3 regions of the Acetobacter sp. KSO5 genome follow, and region 2 is predicted to be linked to each of the others. Evidence: predicted binding sites of a transcription regulator. Region 2 holds the regulator's gene; each other region holds the start of a gene.

Region 1 (7,317 bases), 460 kb from region 2:
TGGACTGCTCCTCGCCTTACGCCATGAAGAGCCTGATTGGCATGGCCGACCAGTTTGACGTGGCCTTTGCAAACGATACTGACGCCGACCGCCACGGCATTGTGGCCAAGCCGGATGGCCTGCTGAACCCCAACCATTACCTTGCTGTTGCTATCTCCTACCTGTTCCGCAACCGCCCCGACTGGAGCCCGGAACTGGGTGTAGGCAAAACGCTGGTCAGCAGCGGGCTGATTGACCGCGTTGCGAAAGATCTCGGTCGTAAGCTGGTGGAAGTGCCTGTCGGGCTGAAATGGTTTGTGCCGGGCCTGATGGATGGCTCACTGGGTTTTGGTGGTGAAGAAAGCGCGGGCGCGACCTTCCTGCGGCGTGATGGCACCGTCTGGACCACAGATAAGGACGGCCTCATCCTCGGCCTGCTGGCTGCTGAAATTACGGCGAAAACCGGCAAAAACCCGAGCGTGCAGTATCGCGAACTCAGTGCACGTCTGGGCACGCCGTTCTACGCGCGCATTGATGCCCCGGCCAATGCCGAACAGAAAGCCAAGCTGAGCAAGCTTTCTCCAGAGCAGTTCCCGCTGGAAACGCTGGCTGGAGACAAGATTATCAGCAAGCTCACGCGCGCTCCGGGCAATGACGCCCCCATCGGCGGCCTGAAAGTGGTGACGGAAAACGGCTGGTTTGCCGCCCGCCCCTCCGGCACGGAAGATGTCTACAAAATCTACGCCGAAAGCTTCAAAAGCGAAGAACACCTGCACGCTATCCAGACGGAAGCTCAGGCCGCTATTTCGAAAGTTTTTGCATCCTGAAAAAGAGCGCCTGCTTTGCTGCCTGATGGCATGAAGCAGGCTCTTTCTTTATTTCTGCTTTCTACGATCAAGGCGCAGCGCTACCAGAGAACGCTGCGCCTTTGTTTTGTAATCTGCCGGACTGCAAGAACGGCTTACTGATGCTGGAGCAGAGAACCTGTCCCGCTCATTGCCATCAAAAAATGATCCGTTACGGTAGCAGCGGAAAATCCATTTTGAAAAAAACTTTGACCGAAAAGCTTGATGAGATTTTTTCAGGACGGAATTTTCGAACAGTTTAGTGAATGAAAAAAACTATCCAGATCATCAATATCCCGAATATTTCTGGTGAGAATAGGTATTTCAACCATCGCTTCGCCCTCACTGGCCCGACTGATCCCTCTTAATTCGAGCGTTCCATCCCACATAAGACGAGCCAGATATCGGTCTGGCAAAAAACCGGCCTCCGAATATGCAGCAGGCACCACGTCCGGTTCAGCGACATCGTCCTCACGTGTTTTCGAAAAAGCCGGCCTATCCAGAACAACTTGCCCTGAGCCCAGATGAGGAAGATTGGCCTGAAGCCAGTCCCAGTCCTCCTCCTGTAAAAACTCCTGATCACGAAAAGCTGCCTCAATAAATGGCACATCGTAAGTATAGCGAATCTCCACACGTGCAGCGCGGCGTTCTTCTATCAAATAACGGGCCATACTCGGCAACTCATCGAGGTTCGATTTATAAGCCATAATAATATAGTATAAATTAACTGATGAATTGACCTCATTAAATGCAGTGATGAGCTTATCCCAGTTTTCCATGAAGATGGGAAAGCGTGCCCCCTTACGCATCCGTTCATAGATTTCTGGCGTGAGAGATTCGAGAGAGATATTGACGTGAGAGATTTCGCTTTTTGCGAGCCCTTGAAAATAAGATTCCGGCATACGGCGGGCAAAATTCGATGTGAAAAACACCTTCTTTCGCATCGCGGGCGGTACCAGATTCAGAAATGAGAGAAAATCCGGATGAAGCGACGGCTCATGCAGGCAGGAAAACCAGAATTCCCGGTCCTTGGTATAGGGCATGAGGCGGAGAGCTGATTCCAGGGTTTCCTGCGTCATAAAGTGCGTTTTGCGCACCTTACTGTAATCATAAAGGCAGAAAGGACAGCGCAGATTGCAGTTATCGACGATATCCATCGCAACATGCAGAAGTGGATGCCAGGATTCCAGATTGGGGGCGCGACAAACTTCTTTCCGGCCCGGAACCCTTACCTGCAGATTCTTTTGTTCTTCAGGGGTGATCTCACGCTTTAGAGGAAACCAGAATCCATACTGCCGGCTGTTATCACCAACCCCTGCAATTCCATGATTAAACTGACTTGCAACAGCGTTACCAAGGCTTTCCCCTGTTTCTGGCAAAAAAGCTTCTACAGAGAGGCGTTCAGCCGGATCATCCGGATCCATCACCCAGCCGTGCACGTGACGCAAACCAATATGATCCACAAAGCCGAGCTGAGATGTGACTGGATTGCCCTGCTCTTTTTTTAAATCGCCTTCTTTGGAGCGGTATCCCTTAAAAGCTCTTAAAATTTTGCGGCTTAATTTCTTAACACTCTTCAATGGAACACCGTACGCGCATCAGGTTTTCTTTGGATAACCCAGTAGTATAAGAGGTCCCCAAAAAAAGCATGCAACATTTTTGAGATTCTCTATTTCTATGCGCAAAAAAAATGCCCCCCGAATAATATCGGGAGCACTTTTTTATTCATTGCTGGAATCAGAAGGATGCAGATTCAAAACAGTTTGAATAAGACCCGCCTTAAAGAGCAGGCGCGCTGAACGTATCGCACTGCCGGATATCGCCGCTTTGTAGCCCCCGGCTGAACCAGTTGACACGCTGGGCGGATGTGCCGTGCGTAAAGCTATCCGGCACAACGTAGCCCTGCCCCTGCCGCTCCAGACGATCATCCCCCACAGCGGAGGCCGCATTCAGCCCCTGCTGCACATCGCCCGATTGCAGGATGCTCTTTGCGTCATTCGCCCGCTTGGCCCAGACACCGGCAAAACAATCCGCTTGCAGCTCGGTCCGGACAGAAGCGCCCGTCGCGCCGCGCTCGCTCATGCCGCCATTCTGCTTTTCAAGCTGCGCCATAATCCCCAGCTCATTCTGGACATGATGCCCGACCTCATGCGCCACCACATAAGCCCGCGCAAAGTCACCCCCGGCACCCAGCCGGTTTTTCAATTCCTGAAAAAAGGCGAGATCCAGATACACCTTGTGGTCTGCCGGGCAGTAAAATGGCCCCACAGACGTTTGCGCATATCCGCAGGCAGACTGCGTGCCGCCTGAGAACAGCACCAGCCGGGGCTCATGATACGTGCGGCCCATCTGCTGAAAATAGGATGTCCAGACATCTTCTGTTGAACCCAGAATACGGGCAATAAACTGCTTCTGCGTATCTGGCCCCTGCACAGACTGCTGCGGCGCGACAACCGCGCTTTGATTACCGGAAGACGCACTCCCTTCCAGAAGGCTGAAAACAATTTTGGGATCTACTCCAAAATACAAAGCCCCCAGCGCCAGCAGAATGCCGCCGATACCGATCTTCAGAGGAGCACGGCCACCACCACCGCCGGAACCACGCTCGTCATCAATATTCGTGCTTTCCCGCTCATCATCCAGACGCATGCTTTCTATCCTTCTGTGCCTGATAGTCCGATCATGTGCTGCTCCTTAGCATGGATCAGCTTCAGATACGGCAAGAAGAAAAGCATCCTCGCTCGTGAGAAACTCAGGCGCGCAACGCGCTCCGCCACCAGGACCTCCGCTCTCTATCGTCCTGGGCGTGTTGCGGGCTTTCTTCTGGCGAAACAGAGAAAGGATGCCTCTCATACCGGGCGGGATCAATCACCCAGCCAGCCGCCCCACCATGATGATGGCTCAGCATCTCAATGGACCACCGCTCTTCCGCCGCATAGGCGCCGCCAACAGGGTTATCTCTGAGACTGAACGACGTGCTTGGTCCGATTTTCCAGCGTGTGGCACTCAGGCAGTGTGACGGACAGCCAGCCAGAAAAGCTGAGCGATAGAGCAGAAAGCCGGTCGCTCCGCGCTCATGCGCAGCCCGTTGCAGGCGGCGCGTTGTGCCAAGGTCTGGCGCGGTGCGGCTATCAACCACCACAGCGGCAACGCCCGGCTCTCGCAGCACGGCTTCACATAAATCCACAAAAGAGGCTTGCGTCGCTGTCACACAGATCAACCGCCCCGGATTGAGACCAGCCTGCTCAACGCCTGCTACACAGAGATCGAGCGTTTCCTCGCCAATCCAGATGACCACACCTGTCGTGCGGGCCAGAACGGCTGCCACAAAACGCGCAGGCTTGGCAGAAACCTGCCGGTCACTCCCTGCTCCAAAAAATTCGTGGACGGTCCCTTTTTCCAGACCGCCGCCCAGACGGGCATCAATTTCCGCAACGCCCGTGGAAAGCCGTTGCGTGATGGAACTGGCAGGGCTGATGTTCATCCGGGCAATCCGGTCCCGCAGCAAATCCAGTGTATCCGAGTGTGATGACGCCATGAGTGCATCCCTCCTGTTCCGTTTTTTATAATGAGAACAAAACAGGAACTCAAGAGCTTTCTGCCCGCGCCATCCGGTCTCCCTTGATGCAAGCCACCGCCACCCTATGGCCACTCATACTCTTTGCGTCCCTCAAACACGAACTGAACTAACGTCAGTAAAACGGAAAAATACCCCACATCAGAACGCTGAAGTGCATAGTAGTCAGAATATACCCCTCCGGGGTTATGGAGATAAAACGCATGATTATTATGCTCTTTACAACAGCCTCAGAGTGCTTTCTTAAGGGGATATTCTCGGAATAGAGGCGAACACTCTTCCCATGCGCCGTTCAGACTCAGCCCCCTTTGCACTGGCGACACTGTGTCGCTGGCTGATGGTGTGCTGCGTTCTGCTGGGGTTTTGCGGACAGCTTTTTCTCCAAAGCAATGCTCTGCCGGATGAAGCACCCCGTGTGACATTTGAACGGCTGACCGGATTACAGATCGGGCCAGATCAGCCCCCCGCGCCCCCGCATGTCATGCACATGGCTGCCGGGCATATGCTGAAAATGGCACACGCCAAAGCGCCTCAGCATTCAGGCCATCATCATGATGGGTCGTGCCCGCTCTGCCCGCTGCTGCATCTGCCAGTTGTCATTTTCAGTGTCGCGTTTCTTGCTGCCCTGATCCTGATTGCCTGGTCTCAGTCAGCCTATGGCACGCTCCTGCCGCGCGCACCGCCGCTTCTTGCTCTTGCCCTTCGGCCACCACCCACGGGGCCACCAGCCTTTCTCTGAAAACGATACGCGTTGACACGCAGGCCTTCAGGACACCTGAGCGCCTGTGATGTCGGCTGTTTCCGTTTCAAGGAAAGTCTCAGCACAATGTCTTGTCTTTTTGTTCGGCATGCCGCGCGCACCAGCCTGCTTGCTGCCGGTTGCGCGCTGGCCTGCACAGTCGCCCGCCCATCCTCAGCGGACGCTCAAAGCCGTCTTCCCGCTACACCTGTTTCAACAGAAGCCTTGACCGTACCAGCCACGCCAACCTCAGACGAGGACGCCAACAGCCCATCCACAGAGCAGATGATGGTCAACGGAACCCGGCATCACATGTCCTCCAACCCGGATACGGCCAATCTGTTTCGGCACAGTCTGGGCTACAGCGCCTATTCCGCTGGCGGTGTCTCCTCTTTGCCTGTTCTGAACGGCATGGCGGATGAGCGCGTGGCGACCTTTGTCGATGGCATGCGCATTCCCTCCGCCTGCCCCAACCATATGAATCCGGCCATGTCTTACATTGACCCGGATGCCGTCTCGTCCGCCGTCGCCATTGCGGGCATCACCTCTGTCAGTCAGGGTGGCGACAGCACGGGCGGTACGCTGGAGGTCAATCGGAAAGATCCGATCTTTTCCAGCACGTCCAAATTGCTCGTGACAGGCCATGTCCGGGGGGATTATCGCAGCAATGGCGGCGGATCGGGCGCGTCCGGATCTCTCACCACCGCCAATGACTGGCTAAGCCTGCGCTATACCGGCTCATATAGCCATGCCAGCGATTATCACACGGGAGGCAACAGCCGGCGCGTTCTCTCCACCAGCTATCTCAGCTTCAACCATGCCGTGACACTTGGGGTGAAAAAAGAGAACCATCTGCTGGCGCTCACCGTCGGTCAGCAGGATATCCCTTATGAGGGTTTCCCCAACCAGTACATGGATATGACCAATAACCGCTCCACCTTTGTGAACGGCAAATATAAGGGTGATTTCAACTGGGGCACGCTGGAGGCTCGCGGTTTCTGGCAACGGGTCGACCACGCCATGAACATGCTGGCCGACAAAGGAGGCCATACCGCCACAACCGGCATGCCGATGAATACGGATACCCGCACGGCAGGCTATTCCATCAAGGCGACCATTCCGCTTGGCCGGAAGCATATACTCGGGCTAGGTAGCTCCTTTGACCATAATGGCCTGAACGACTGGTGGCCGCCCCTGAGCGGCAGTATGATGATGGGACCAGACACGTTCCATAATATTAATCAGGGGCACCGCGACCGCCTCGGCCATTATATAGAATGGAAAGCCCAGTGGCTGCCGCGCTTCTCCACAGAACTGGGACTGCGGAATGATCTGGTGATGATGAATACCGGTCCGGTCGCCCCGTATTCATGGACCAGCATGATGAGCATGGCCGACGCCATGGCTGCCCAACGCTTTAACGCGGCCTCTCGCGGACGCACCGACACCAATTTTGATGTCACAGCTCTGGCCCGCTGGACACCTCTCGACAGCCTCACGCTGGAGGGTGGATACGCCCGCAAAAGCCGCGCTCCCAGCCTGTATGAGCGTTACTCATGGGGCGAAGGCGCTATGAGCACCACGATGATTGGCTGGTTTGGAGATGGGAATGGGTATGTCGGCAACCTCAACCTGAAATCAGAAATTGCCAATACGCTCAGCACCACCCTCACCTGGCATGACCCGGTGCATGATGCGTGGGAACTCAAGGTGCAGCCTTATTATACCTACACCCACAACTATATAAATGTGGTGCGCATTGGCACGCTCTCTAACGGCCTGTCCAAACTCCAGTTCGTCAACCACAATGCCCGGAGCTATGGCATCAACAGCTCAGGCTTCGTGAGACTCTGGAAAAGCCCGGCTTTTGGGACAGGGGAGCTCAAAGCCAATCTGAACTGGGTGCGGGGGCAGGATCTGGTGACCCACTCCGGCCTGTATCATCAGATGCCCGCCAACGGCTCCATCAGCCTGCATGAAACCTATGAAAACTGGACGGGTCGCGTCGAGGTCACCCTTGTTAAAGCCAAGAGCACTGTGGACTGGCTGCGCAATGAGCCCCGCACGCCCGGCTATGCCCTGCTGGGTCTGGGCGGAAGCTACCACTGGCGGGTGCTGACACTGGATGCCAGCATCGAGAACCTCCTAAACCAGAAATACTATCTGCCGCTGGGTGG
Region 2 (7,317 bases):
GAGGACCGGAACCGCGACGGCCAGAATCGCAACACCTGCCACGGGCATCCACGCAAACGCCGTATAGGCCGCTACCCAGCCGACAAAAGCGGGCACCACGCCCAGCACAAGCCGGATGATATCCGTCCGGTCTGCCCCGCTGGTCACAATCGCGGGTGCAGGCTCAAGCGCCAGCCCCCAGTGCACCGCCCCGAAAAAGGCGAGAGACACCGCGCAGTAAGACACAAACGCCATCATCAGATTGGGGGTGGGCACACCGGAGGCAAAAAACACAATCCCACACGCACAGAGAATCAGGGGCAGAAGCCCCGCGATTGCCAGCACCACAGCGACAAATGGAAGTCTCTTCATGAGCTTTTGGTGTGCCTCCTCTGCACGCTTTCAGGCCTTGAACTGGTTGACAGAAAAGCCCAACAGGCTGCCACTAGCAACTGCAAGGAAACGCGCGCAGCCGTGTTTCGTTGAAGCAAAAAGAAAAACAACGCATCTCGGCCAGCCCAAATTGCCTGAGCCTGAAACGGGAATGAAAAATTATGAGTGCCATTGTCGATATCATCGCGCGTGAAATTCTGGACAGCCGCGGAAACCCGACAGTTGAAGTGGATGTTGAACTGGCCTCAGGCGCTAAAGGGCGGGCTGCCGTGCCGTCTGGTGCTTCTACCGGCGCTCATGAAGCCGTTGAACTGCGCGACAAGGACCCCAAGCGCTTTGGTGGCAAGGGCGTTCTGCAGGCCATCGAAAATATTGAAAATGAAATCCTGCCGACACTTCAGGGTGCCGAATCGTCCGACCAGATTGATATCGACAATGCGATGATTGATCTGGACGGCACCCCCAACAAGAGCCGCATGGGGGCTAACGCGATTCTGGGCGTGTCTCTGGCCATCGCCAAAGCCACGGCTGCCGAGCTGCATGTGCCGCTGTATCGCTACATTGGGGGTGTGTTTGCCCATACTCTGCCCGTACCGATGATGAATATCGTCAATGGCGGCGAACATGCCGACAACCCGATTGATATTCAGGAATTCATGATCCAGCCGGTGGGTGCGCCGACAGAATCCGATGCCATTCGCTGGGGTGCGGAAATTTTCGCTCACCTCAAGAAAGACCTTCAGGCCGCTGGCCACAACACCAACGTCGGCGATGAAGGTGGCTTTGCTCCTGCCCTGAAATCGGCTGACGAAGCGCTGGGCTTTATTACCCGCGCCGTGGAATCCGCAGGCTACCGTCCCGGCGAAGACGTGACCTTTGCGCTGGATTGCGCCTCCACCGAGTTCTTCCGTGATGGCAAATACATCATGAAGGGTGAAGGCAAGACGTTTGATTCGGGCGAGATGGTCAGCTGGCTGGCAGACCTGACGAGCCGTTACCCCATCGCCTCCATTGAAGATGGTCTGGCGGAAGATGACTGGGAAGGCTGGGCTCTGCTGACAGAGACGCTTGGCAAGAAAATTCAGCTGGTTGGCGATGATCTGTTCGTCACCAATCCCGAGCGCCTGCGTCGCGGCATCAAGGCCGGTGTCGGCAATTCCATTCTGGTGAAGGTCAACCAGATCGGCACTCTGACGGAAACGCTGGAAGCGATCGAAGTCGCGCACAAGGCAGGCTACACGGCGGTCATGAGCCATCGTTCCGGTGAGACAGAAGATTCTACCATTGCGGATCTGGCTGTTGCCACCAACTGCGGGCAGATCAAAACCGGCTCCCTGTCCCGGTCCGACAGAACTGCAAAATACAACCAGCTCATTCGCATTGAGCAGGAACTGGCTACAGCAGCACAGTATGCAGGCCGTTCCATTCTGAAGTCCTGAGCAACAGGCCTACCTCTGCAGGCCCAAGCCTTTCAGAGCCGTGTTCTTCGGAGCACGGCTTTTTTATGCCCTTCTCCACCGAGGTCTCTTCCTGTGCAGATATTCATGGTTTAGACATAAAGATCTGATCAAAATGTCATTTTCCGGGACAGAGGGACGTTAAAATCGTGCAAATCGGCCGCTTTATCAGACGTGCAGTGCGCGCCATTGTTCCGCCCACCGTTTTTCTGGGCATTGCGGTCTATTTTGGCTGGAACGCCACGCAGGGTGACCACGGCATGAAGGCCTATCAGACCCAGCTGGTGCTGCTTGATCAGGCCAAACAGGCGCAACAGGATGCCACGGCAGAGCAGATCGCCTGGCGGCGGCGCGTGAACGGCCTGCGGGAACAGTCTCTGGATAATGACACGCTGGATGAACGCGCCCGCGCGATGCTCAATCTGGCTGACAAGAACGATATTGTCGTGCCGTATGACCGGCATGATCCGCTTTACTAAACGCCGTAAACGCTAACGACCGGCTATCGGGCAAACCGCAACGCGCGATAGCCCCGGCAGTATGACCCGTTACGCTCGAACCCCGCAGATCCGTCTGGCGGGGTTTTTCTTTATGCACTCGGCACAACAACCATAAAAAAAAGCGGCCCCGGATGGAGCCGCTTTTTTATAATCTCTTCCCTCAGAAAGACGAGATTATTTGATTTTCGCTTCGCGGAACACGACGTGCTTGCGTGCAACGGGATCGTACTTCTTCAGTTCCATCTTGCCGGTGTGGGCACGGGCGTTCTTCTTGGTGACGTAGAAGTAACCGGTGTCCGCCGTGGAAACGAGACGGATTTTGATAACATTGGTCTTGGCCATAGCTTCCTCAGCAGAGCATCGTTAAACCCGGCACCACGCCAGAAACGTGGTCGGGTGGTGTTCAAGTGCCGGCAAAATGCGCATACAAGAGCCAAACGTCAAGCATTCTTGCATCATTCAGGCGTGGGAATAGCCGAAAGGAGTAAAAAAACATGCTGGATGTGGCTGTTGCGCGCGCCCGAATCCTTGAAAAATTCTCAGCCGGGGGCTCGGAAACCGTCTCTCTGGCCGATGGATGTGGCCGGGTGCTGGCATCCCCGCTCACAGCGCGCCTCTCCAATCCGCCTGTCTCCATCTCCTCCATGGATGGCTATGCTCTCAAGGCTGAGGACGCGCAGGATGGCGCCACACTGCGCATTGTGGGCGAAGCCCCCGCAGGACACCCATCCTGCCTGACCGTGGAGAAAGGCACCTGCCTGCGGCTGTTTACCGGCAGCCAGATCCCCGCAGGCGCCGATATGGTCATGATTCAGGAAAATGTGCGGCGTGAGGGCGACCATGCAACGCTGCTCAGCGCCGGGCGCGTGGGCCAGTTCATCCGCAAAGAGGGGCAGGATTTCCGCAAAGGCGACATTCTGGTTCCGGCAGGCAAAAAAATCGGGCCGCGCGATATCGGGCTGGCAGCGGCTGGCGGGCATATCTGGCTCCCCGTCTCGCGCCGTCCGCGCATTGGCGTTCTGGCCACGGGTGATGAAATTGTGCTGCCCGGAGACCCGGCTTCTCCAGACTCCATCGTTAATTCCGGCGCGTTCATGATTACCGCCCTGCTCAAATCTCTGGGGGCGGACGCGATCCTGCTCCCTGTTGCACGGGATAATGCCGAGTCTCTCTCTGCCGCCATCGGGCAGGCGCATACGCTGGATCTGCTGGTGACCATCGGCGGGGCCAGCGTAGGCACGTATGACGTCGTGCGCAGCACGCTGGAGGCTCACGGTCTGGCGCTGGATTTCTGGAAAATCGCCATGCGCCCGGGCAGACCGCTGATGTTCGGCCAGCTGGGCCACACGCCCGTTATCGGCCTGCCGGGCAATCCGGTCGCGGCGCTGGTGTGTAGTCTGGTGTTTGTAGCCCCTGCCCTGCGCAAGCTGCTCGGCCAGCCCGTGCCGGACAAGATGGAAACGGAATCCGCCGTGCTGGGCGCGGATATTGGCGAGAATGACCAGCGGCAGGATTTTGTGCGTTGCCGCCTCACGCCGCAGGCTGATGGACAACTTCCACTGGCAACACCCTTCAGTTCACAGGATTCGGCTCAGCTGAATATTTTCGCCCAAAGTCAGGCGCTCCTGATTCGCGCGCCCTTCGCACCAGCCGAGAAAGCCGGCGCGCCCTGCCGTATTCTTCGCCTGCCCTGAGAGCTTCAGAACGACATGCTGGAATGCAGGCCAAAAATGGCTTCGTCTTTCACCCTGCGACCTGCGGTATCCAGTACACCGCCGCTGGGTGAAAGCATCCCCTGAAGATCAGGCTGGATGAGGAGCCAGGGTGTCGCCTGAAACTGATAAGTCAGTTCCAGATGATATTCGGCGTGCTGCGCCAGCGTGCCCGCACGCCGTTCTGACCGCCGCAAAACCGGGCTGGCCTCGCCATAGCCGAACCCAAGCCCCAGAACATCGTTTGCGCACTGGAATGGCGCGTTCAACAAAAATCCGGCGTCTACCGCATTCACAATCTGGTTGCGGTTAGCGGGCGGTGCCCATGTGGCGCGCACAAAGCCCGCAACCGTCTGCTTACCTGCGAGATTAGCCAGAACCTGATCAGCCACGGCGTAAAACGTCCAGTTGCCTTTATGGCGAACAGTTGGGTCAGCCTGATCCGGAAAGCGGCCGGTATCTCCGTAACCACCCAGCTTATAGGTTCCGTCCTTCCCCCAGAGCTGCGTGTGATATTGCGCTTCCAGAAACATCAGCGCCCCGGTGCCAAAATGGAATCGGGTGCCGCTGGGGTCCTGATTCTGGTTCCACGGGTCAGCGTCATTCAGAAAACCAGCGCCAATCGGGTTATCATCCGCAACGGCGGCCAGAACCGTCCAGCTTTTGGAAAGCTTGTATTTGACCCGCACGGCAGGCGTGCCCAGCGGTGACGCCGGCCCCTGATCATACAGGTTGTTATCCGGCACCATGGGCCAGGAGAATGAGGCATTCATGAACTGCATCGCGCCATCACTCCCCATGAAGTCATGACTGAGATCAAGCTTCCCAATCCGCATATCCAGCCGGTCATGGTCAAAGGTCTGGCCATACCAGACCTCATAGAGACGCAGGTTGATATCCGCCTCAATCCCGGAGACCTGATTGAACACATAAAGCGGCTGGTTGCTGAAGGGATGACCGCGAATATCCACCCCACTGATGCCAATGGTGCCGAGCGGCAGATGCGTCAGGCGCCCAAGATCCACAGAAAGCTGGCCGGTGGTCACGCCAATGTAGTTATTGGACGGCTGGCTCCCCCCGACAGGCACAGCCCACAACTCGTTCTGGTCCGTCAGCTGAAAATCCACCCCATGTTCCGCCAGCGTGCGACGTACACCGCCCCAGTCCCGCGTCAGGCGGTCTGCGAAGCTGAACGCATTCGCATCGGGAGCAGTCGCCTGCGCCGCAGCCTGAGACACACTCAGGCTGAAACAGGCACAAAACGCTGCCGGAACCGTGATAATTTTCCTAAACACCGAACCTTTTCAATATGTTATAGAACCGCATACAAAGGCGGCATCAGGGATTTCGGACCGATGATCACCGGCCCCGCTTAAATAGCCAGACTGAAAGCACAGGCCCCAACGGGCCTTCTGCAGGAACCTTTACAGACACCACAAAAAATACAGAAGTGCTTTTGGCTGGGGTGAATAACCCCTTGACTAAAAAAGAGAACTTATATAGAACAAACCCCTATAAATACAAAAACACTCATCTGCTCCGGGGTGCCGCAATGCTGACGCGCAAACAGCACAAACTGCTGCTTTTTATTGATTCTCACCTCAAGCAGACGGGTTTCTCTCCTTCTTTCGACGAGATGAAAGAGGCCATGGGCCTGCGCTCCAAATCCGGCATTCATCGCCTGATTTCCGGCCTGGAAGAACGCGGATTTCTGCGCCGCCATCACCATCGGGCCCGCGCACTGGAAGTCATCCATCTCCCGGAAATGGCGCCTGCCTCCGAAACGCTGCCCACCAATGTTGTGCGTGGTGATTTCTCCCGCCAGCAGCCCGCCGCGCTGAAAATCCCGCTTTATGGGCGCATTGCCGCTGGTCTGCCGATTGAAGCCATGGCCGAAACGGATACCTTTCTGGACATCCCGAAAGATATGGTGAGCTCAGGCGACTATTACGCGCTGGAAGTCACCGGGGATTCCATGATTGAGGCCGGGATTCTGGACGGCGATCACGTCATCATCCGTCGCACAGAAGATGCCGAGAACGGACAGATTGTTGTCGCACTCATTGATAATAGCGAAGTCACGCTCAAACGCCTGCGCCGCAAGGGCAACACCATTGCGCTGGAACCCGCCAACCCGCGCTATGAAACGCGCATTGTGCCAGCCGAACGCCTGCATATTCAGGGTCGACTGGCCGGACTGATCCGCCGCTACCATTGACGCCAGAGGAAAGACGGAGCGTGATTTTGAAAGGTCACGCGTCCGCCCGGTTGAGGCTTCTCCATTCAGGCGCAGAAACCCCATCTATCAAGGCCGGGTAGAAACGTCAGACTTTCTCTGAAACGCCCTTACGCCCCACTTGCATTGCTTCAGACACATCGTCCCATGCGGGAATCAGACGGCTCAGTGCGGCAACGGTCTCCGCAGTCACGGTCTCCTGCTGGGGCAATTCTGCCAGAATGCGCACCTGCCCTTTTTCCTGAATGGTCTTGCTGTTCTCCAGGTTGAGCGGGCCGCTCAGCACCACCCCGGCAATGGCCAGACCACGGGCACGCAACGCTTCCAGACTAAGCAGCGTATGGTTCAGTGTTCCCAGCCCGCTTCGGGCGACAAGCACCACCGGCAAACCCCAGCGTTCAGCCAGATCAACCATCATCAGCGTATCGGTCGCAGGCACCATCAGGCCTCCTGCCCCTTCCACCACGAGCGGACGCTGTGGATCCTCTAAAGGCAAAGCCAGACGTGCGGGGTCAATCTCCGCACCTTCGGCCCTGGCAGCCGCCAGAGGAGACAGAGAGGCCTGATACGCCCCGGCTGACGGAAAGCAGTCCTCCGGCAGGCAACTGCTCAGCTTTATAACCGTGCTGGTATCGCCTTCTTCATCCGCCAGTCCGCTTTGCAACGGCTTCCAGTAGGCTGCTTTCCACGCATGAACGAGGCAGGCAGATGTCAGCGTCTTGCCCACGCCGGTATCTGTTCCGGTGACAAACACTCCGGCGCGTTGAGGCTTTTGAAAACAGGCATAGGCCAGATGCCATGTCACCATAGCTCCGGCCTGATCAAAGCGTGCCAGAACCCGACGCAATTCGGCGGGAGAGAAAGCCTTTCCGTCTTCACGCGGTACGGAAGCCCCCGTGTCCTTCAAATGCTTTACAAAAGCCAGTCCATTTTCAAAGGGCTGAACGCACCGCTCTGTTGTCCATTTCCCGGCGCACAGGCCGGGTTGCCAGTCCCGCACAGTCCTAGCTGCCGGGTAATCCGGTGTTGCCGCCATCAGC
Region 3 (7,317 bases), 630 kb from region 2:
CTTCCAGCCGGAGCTTTACGCCAACCTGCCCGACCCCTTCCCCGTATGGCGGCACCGCCAGCCGGAAGAGGAAGACGCCTATGCCTAAGGCCGAAACCTCTAACGAGCGCACGTTGCGGCATGACATGTGGCGACGTTATACGGGGGATGACTGGCAGGCGTTTGACCAGCTGCCCTCTTTAGTCCGCCAGCGCGTGGCGGAACATGCGTATGATGCGTGGTCCGTTAACGTGCTGATTTTGTGGAAGCACTACAAGCGCACCTATGGCAACACGCTCCGCGGCCAGCGCGCGTTAATCCGCTATCTGGATTATTGCGAACGGCTGGAGCGGGAAGCCTTTGCCACCCACTACGCAGACCAGTACGGCACCCTGCTTCCGCATGATGCCGCACATGTCAGTATTCTGAGAGGTCAGGCCGTCACCTGAGCCTTCTCTAAAAACGCCTCAACCAGCCTGTTGAATTCAACAGTTTTTTCAAGCTGCGGCATATGGCCCACCTGCGGCAGAAGATGCTTCACCACATGATCGGGAGCATTTTTTGCCCCGGCCACAGGCAAAACTTCATCTGCCTCACCCCAGAAGAGGGTGACAGGGATACGCGCTGCATCCAGCACCGGGCGCAGGTCAATCGACTGCTGCCCATTGGCAAAACAGGCGGCCTCAATGGTGCGCAGAGCCTCCCGCGCGCCATCCAGACGGCGGACGCGCAACACGTTATCCGCCATTCTACGGCCCACCAGAGATTTGTCATGCACCAGAACCTGCAAGGCTTTTTGCATATCGCGCGTGCGGTCGGCTTCCACCATCTCCCGCAGACTTTCCGCGTTCACCTCACGCTCCATGCCAGCAGGGGCTACCAGTGTCAGCGTCAGCACGGCATCCGGGTAATCCCGCAGCAGAGCCAGCGCAATCGCCCCGCCCAGTGAGTGGCCAAGAATGTGCGCTTTGGGAATATCCAGCGCCTTCAGCAGCTCATACGCCGCCTCAGCCAGAACCGTAACAGACCCGTCGCCAACATCCTTGGACGATGCCCCATGCCCCGGCAGGTCAAACGCAATCACACGCTGATGGCGGGCCAGAACATCCTGATTCAGCATCCAGTTGCTCAGATCACCACCAAACCCGTGGATCAGCAGGACAGGCGCGCCGTCGCCCCGCCCAACATCACGCACATTCAGGCTATGCTCACCGACCGTAATCACACGCGGTTCCGCATTGGCCGCCTCGGTCTCTTCCCCGCCTTCTTCGTCAGTGTCGGCCTTGAAACTGGCAATAAATGCCTCAATCTCTTCGTCTGAGGCCTCCGCATCTGCCACCACGCCCAGCAGAGCACCAACCGGCAGCGTCTCACCCGCCTGCGCAACCTGTTTGCGCAAAATACCTGAGGCCGGGCTTTCATACCCGCTGGTGATTTTGCTGGTTTCAATGTCCGCCACTTCATCCCCTTCCCGCACGGTATCACCGGGGGAGAGGGTCCAGGAGGCAAGCTTGCCTTCCGTCATGGCCAGCCCGAATTTGGGCATCGTCAGGGCTGTCAGGATCTTTGTCATTGTTCAGGCAACCTCACGCGTTTTCTGCATCATGACGGCTTTAACCGCCGCTTCAATTTTATCCGCATTGGGCATGTAGAGGTTTTCCAGCGGGGTGGAGAACGGCACCGGTGTATGCGGCGGCACCACGCGGCGGATGGGAGCCTTCAGCGCGCCAAAAGCCTGCTCGGCCACAAGGGCAGAAATATCACACGCCATGTTACAGCGCGGACTGGATTCATCAACAATCACCAGACGGCCCGTATCTTCCACACATTCCAGAATGGTCTGCTCATCCAGCGGGAACATGGTGCGCGGGTCCAGCACGGTACAGGAAATGCCCTGTTTTGCCAGACGGTCTGCGGCCTCATTCGCCATACCCACCATGCGACCAATGGCGACAATGGTGACATCATCCCCTTCACGCGTCAGGTTGGCTTCACCAAACGGGATGGTATAGGCCTCGTCCGGCACTTCCTCGACGTCATCATACATGACCTTGTTTTCAAGGAAGATCACCGGGTCATCATCACGGATCGCTTCAATCAGCAGGCCTTTGGCTTCATAGGGGGAAGACGGCACCACGACCTTCAGCCCCGGAATATGGGTAAAGAGCGGATACAGCGCCTGACTATGCTGTGCGGCTGCATTAAACCCGGCCCCGTACATGGCGCGGATCACCAGCGGCGTACGCGCCTTGCCGCCAAACATGTAGCGGAATTTGGCAGCCTGATTCATGATCTGGTCGAGACAACAGCCGACGAAATCAACAAACATCAGTTCCGCCACCGGGCGCAGGCCGGTCGCCGCAGCGCCCGCAGCCGCCCCGATATAGGAAGCTTCGGAAATCGGGGTGTCCAGCACCCGGCTTTCCCCAAATTCGGTCAGCAGGCCTTTGGTGACCCCCAGCACGCCGCCCCAGGCATCCTTCACGCCAGAGGAGCCGCCCTGCCCCCCAGCCACATCTTCACCCATCAGCACAACCGTGGGGTCACGCCGCATTTCCTGACGCAGGGCTTCATTAATCGCCTGACGAAAGCTCTTTTTGCTCATTGGTCTTTCCCCAAATACGTTGAGGGCAACAGGCGACATGCCCTCGCCCGAAATCCCATCAGATTTTGACGTAAACATCCGCCATCAGATCTGCATCTTCCGGCCAGGGAGCCTGTTTGGCGGCCTGCACGGCGCTCTCAACTTCGTCCGCCACGGCGGCATCAATGTCATCCAGCGCGCTGAGGTCCAGCAGCTTTTCCTGCGTGGCCCGTTCACGGAAGCTTTCAAGGCAGTCATGGTTTTTCTTGGCATCGGCCACTTCATTGGAGGCGCGATAGCTCATGGCATCCCCTTCAAAGTGCCCATACCAGCGCTCCAGATGCACATGCAGCATGACCGGGCCTTTGCCCGAGCGGGCGTGGTCAATGGCATCGCGCGCCGCGTCATGCACGGCGAAGAAGTCCGAACCATCACATTCCATATACGGCATGCCAAATCCGGCGGCGCGGTCCTTCTGGGTGCCCGCACAGGCGTAGGAAGACCCGGTGGCCTCGCCATAGCCGTTATCTTCCACCACAAATACGGCCGGCAGATGCCAGACAGATGCCAGATTAAGGCTTTCCAGCGTGGTGCCTTCATTCGAGGCGCCATCACCATAAAAAGCCACGGCTACGCCGTTATCTTTCAGAACCTTATGAGACAGCGCGGCCCCGCAGATCAGCGGCGGTCCACCGCCCACAATCCCATTGGCACCCAGCATGCCTTTGGAAAGGTCGGCAATATGCATGGAACCGCCCTTGCCCCGGCAGACGCCGGTTTTGCGGCCATAAATTTCAGCCATCATGCCGCCCACATCCACGCCCTTGGCAATGCAATGGCCGTGGCCACGATGGGTGCTGGCAATGGTGTCCTGTTCCGTCAGATTGGCGCAGACCCCAACGGCGGAGGCTTCCTCCCCGCAATAGAGATGCACAAAGCCCGGGATTTCCCCGGTTGCAAATTCACGATGCAGGCGCTCTTCAAACACCCGGATGGTGCGCATGGCACGGTAGGACCGAAGCAGGGTCTCTCTGGAAATCTGCATAGACCACGTCCTTTTTTCTTTCTTGTGTGGCTGACCGAGGAAAGCTCCTCCCCAAACGCTTGCGTGCCATGCCCCGTTGCCGGCTGGCTCGGCAAAATAATACACCGCACGCATATGTGAATTTCTGTTTTGGTAACAAACCGCAGTCTTCCGCCCTTTTGCCTGACCGCCCTCCCCGGCCCTGACGCCACCCCTTTGCTCTGTTCCCCGGGTGGGCACGAAAGCTCTCTTTCGGCGTTCCCCTTCCGTGCTCCCCCCGGAGTCCCGCAACCCCATCTCAGGGCAGAATCCCCTCCGCGAACTTCACCACATTGTCGGGCTTTCCGTTTTCCGTTGCCCTTTGCAGCAGAAAACCCAACCCGTGCCCTCCCCTTCGGCACCGCCGCGAGAGATCTCTTGCAATGCCCCGCACAAGAACATAACATGAACACCATGAAGCAAAGCTTGTCTGACCGTCTGGCCCTGCTCTCCGATGCCGCCAAATATGATGCCTCCTGCTCCTCCAGCGGCGCAGGCAAACGGGATTCTGCGGCCAGCAAAGGCCTGGGGTCCGTCAGCAACGGCATCTGCCATGCCTTCACGCCAGATGGTCGGTGCATTTCCCTGCTGAAAATCCTGCTGACCAACTTCTGCATTTATGACTGCGCGTATTGCATCAATCGTTCCTCCTCCAACGTGCCGCGCGCGCGGTTCACGCCCGATGAGGTCATCTGGCTGACGCTGGAATTTTACCGCCGGAACTATATTGAGGGGCTGTTCCTCTCGTCTGGCATCATCCGCACGTCAGATGACACCATGAGCCAGATGGTGCGGGTGGCGCGGGAGTTGCGGCAGACGCACAAGTTCCGTGGCTATATCCACCTCAAGACCATTCCCAACGCCTCCCCCGCTTTGCTGGCGGAAGCCGGGCTGTATGCGGACCGGCTTTCCATCAATGTGGAAATGCCGACCGAGCGCGGGCTGGCGGACTACGCCCCACAAAAACATGCGTCAGAAATCCGCCACTCCATGGGCGAGATGCGCACGCATATCGACGCCGCAAAAGACCGCACCCTCACGGGCCGCAAAGCCCCGCGCTTTGCCCCGGGCGGCCAGAGCACGCAGATGATTGTCGGGGCTGATCAGGCAACGGACCGGGATATTCTCTCCAGCAGTTCCTCGCTTTACACGGGTTACAGGCTGCGGCGCGTCTATTACTCGGCGTTCAGCCCCATTCCGGATGCCTCGGCCATTCTGCCCGTCAAAGCCCCGCCGTTGTTGCGGGAGCACCGGTTGTATCAGGCCGACTGGCTTTTCCGCTTCTACGGCTTCCAGTTTTCTGAAATCACGGCAAGCCGCCCCAATGGCATGCTGGACCTTGAACTGGACCCCAAGCTGGCCTGGGCGCTGGCAAACCGCGCGATGTTCCCCATCGACCTCAACCGCGCGCCGAAGGAAATGCTGCTCCGGGTGCCGGGCTTAGGCGTACGCTCCGTGCAGGCCATTGTCGCCGCGCGCCGCCACCGTCAGTTGCGGCTGGAAGACCTCGCCAAGCTGAAAGTCTCCATCCGCAAGGTCAAACCTTTCCTCTACACCACTGGCTGGTCCCCCGGCAGGCTGGCGGAACGGCAGAACCTCCGGCAGCTTTTTGTGCCGCAACCTCAGCAACTTGCTCTTTTCTGAAACGCGTTTTCTGATCATGGCCTACGGTTTTATCCTCGACGACCACACCTCTTTTTCCGCATGGCGGCCGCTGGCGCGCCAGTGCTTTCTGGCCGACCGTGCCCCGGAAGAAATTGAATGGCGCTGTGCCTCGGCAGAAACCACGCTGTTTGATACGCCGCTGGTCGCCCCCACACCCAAAAACGGGGCACAGCCACCTGTTTTACGGAGCAAGTGCCTCGCTCTGTTGCGCTCTATTCTGCGCCACGCGGACCAGACGCGGTTTGCCCTCGCCTACCGCATTCTCTGGCGCGCGCAGACGGAACCGGCCCTCGCCAGCATCGCCACAGACCCGGACATTGCCCGCGCGCTGCACATGCACAAACAGGTGCGGGAAGATACGCATAAAATGACGGCCTATGTCCGCTTCCGCGAACATGGCAAGGCACAGAACGGCCGACGCTCCTTTTACGCATGGTTTGAGCCGGACCATTACGTGTTGCCCAGCGTGGCCCCGTTTTTTTCAAAGCGATTTGTGGATATGGACTGGGTGATCCTCACCCCCAAAGGCTCTCTGGCATGGAATGGCGAGACCTGCGCCTTCAGCCCCACGCCCTGCGCCAAACCCAAATTGTCAGATGATATCGACCAGCTCTGGCAGACCTATTACGTCTCAACCTTCAACCCGGCCCGCATCAAGACCAAAGCCATGCTGTCTGAAATGCCACGCAAATACTGGAAAAACCTGCCGGAAACGCAGCTTATTCCGCAAATGCTGGCCGATGCACCGGCCCGCGTTGCCGCCATGGCCGCGCAACAACCCCGCCCGGCTCCGGCGTTTCACCACAAAGTGCAGGAACGCCGGGCCTCTGCCGAGCCCCCTCCCCCGCGACGCCTTCACCGCGAGGGATGAGGATCGTCCGCCTCAGGGTACAGATGGCGGCGTGGGGTCTACTGTCAGGCGTTGCTTGCCGTTCATCAGCCGTTCGGCCTCATCATCACTCCCCACAGCGGGGGGAGAGCCACGCAGCGGCAGGCGGGCCGTTTCCCGCACCGTCAGCATGGTGAGCGCGCCAATCAGCGCGGCCCCCATCAGATACCATGCGGGCATATCCAGCATGCCGGTCCGCTTCACCAGCCAGGCCGTCACCAGCGGTGTGGTGCCACCAAACAGGGAAACCGAGACGTTAAACGCCACCGAAAGCGCTGTGTAGCGCACCGGCGTGTAAAACAGAGCCGGCAGTGTGGAGGGCATGGAACTGGTAAAACAGACCAGCGCCAGCCCCAGCAGCATCAGGCCACCAAAAATCTCGATGTCATTGCCGCTGCGGATAAGATGCAAGCTGGGAATGGCCAGCACCACCAGCGCCACACACGCACTGATGACCATCGGGCGACGGCCCAGACGGTCACTGAAATAACCGCCCAGAACATTCAGCGGCATCATCAGCACCATCACCAGAATGATGAGCAGCAGCCCCTTGCTTTCAGGGTAGTTGAGCGTGACCGTCATATAGCTGGGGATGTAGGTGAGCAGCATATAGTCGGTCACGTTGAAGACCAGCACCAGCCCGATACATTTGAGCAACTGCCGCCAGTGGACCGTCAGCAGGTCGCGCCAGCCCGGCTTTTCATGCTCGCGCTTTTCGGCTTCTGCGGCATAGGCCTGAAAGGCTGGGGTTTCTTCCAGCCGGGTCCGCATATAGAGGCCAATCAAGCCCAGCGGTCCGGCAATCAGGAACGGGATGCGCCAGCCCCAGCTGACCATATCGGCGTCACTCAGCGAGAACTGGAGCGTCATCACTGCCCCGGCCCCGGCAATGTAGCCCGCCAATGTCCCGAACTCGAGCCAGCTGCCCATCAGGCCGCGATTTCGGTCCGTGGAATATTCGGCAATAAACGTCGCGGCTCCGCCATATTCCCCGCCGGTGGAAAAGCCCTGTACCAGGCGCGCCAGCAGCAGCAGGATGGGCGACCACACGCCAATATGCCCATAAGACGGGATCAGGCCGATGCAGAACGTGCCCAGCGCCATCATGATCATGGTAACAGCCAGCAGTTTCTGCCG

Evidence for each region. Region 2 encodes LexA, which represses DNA repair genes until DNA is damaged. Its sites were predicted from a motif close to TGTTCTANNTANGTTC; they were not measured.
Region 1: a site for LexA is predicted at 4,397-4,412, ahead of ACHQGU_RS08655 (ImuA family protein). Genes of this name have one in related genera too.
Region 3: a site for LexA is predicted at 4,023-4,038, ahead of ACHQGU_RS03765 (putative DNA modification/repair radical SAM protein). Genes of this name have one in related genera too.

The regions. Positions count from the first base shown of each region.
Region 1 covers NZ_CP172014.1:1,889,487-1,896,803, forward strand. The annotation lists gene pgm (phosphoglucomutase (alpha-D-glucose-1,6-bisphosphate-dependent)) at 1-806, shown strand, start outside; gene ACHQGU_RS08645 (radical SAM protein) at 1,061-2,404, opposite strand; gene ACHQGU_RS08650 (neutral zinc metallopeptidase) at 2,604-3,473, opposite strand; gene ACHQGU_RS08655 (ImuA family protein) at 3,577-4,362, opposite strand; gene ACHQGU_RS08660 (DUF2946 domain-containing protein) at 4,685-5,140, shown strand; gene ACHQGU_RS08665 (TonB-dependent receptor) at 5,228-7,317, shown strand, end outside.
Region 2 covers NZ_CP172014.1:1,433,740-1,441,056, reverse strand. The annotation lists gene ACHQGU_RS06510 (DUF3429 domain-containing protein) at 1-351, opposite strand, end outside; gene eno (phosphopyruvate hydratase) at 534-1,811, shown strand; gene ACHQGU_RS06500 (septum formation initiator family protein) at 1,979-2,308, shown strand; gene rpmG (50S ribosomal protein L33) at 2,504-2,671, opposite strand; gene glp (gephyrin-like molybdotransferase Glp) at 2,824-4,023, shown strand; gene ACHQGU_RS06485 (carbohydrate porin) at 4,029-5,336, opposite strand; gene lexA (transcriptional repressor LexA) at 5,594-6,259, shown strand; gene bioD (dethiobiotin synthase) at 6,366-7,317, opposite strand, start outside.
Region 3 covers NZ_CP172014.1:808,264-815,580, reverse strand. The annotation lists gene zigA (zinc metallochaperone GTPase ZigA) at 1-88, shown strand, start outside; gene ACHQGU_RS03785 (DUF6525 family protein) at 81-428, shown strand; gene ACHQGU_RS03780 (acetoin dehydrogenase dihydrolipoyllysine-residue acetyltransferase subunit) at 413-1,552, opposite strand; gene ACHQGU_RS03775 (alpha-ketoacid dehydrogenase subunit beta) at 1,556-2,584, opposite strand; gene ACHQGU_RS03770 (thiamine pyrophosphate-dependent dehydrogenase E1 component subunit alpha) at 2,643-3,608, opposite strand; gene ACHQGU_RS03765 (putative DNA modification/repair radical SAM protein) at 4,041-5,270, shown strand; gene ACHQGU_RS03760 (TIGR03915 family putative DNA repair protein) at 5,287-6,162, shown strand; gene proP (glycine betaine/L-proline transporter ProP) at 6,175-7,317, opposite strand, start outside.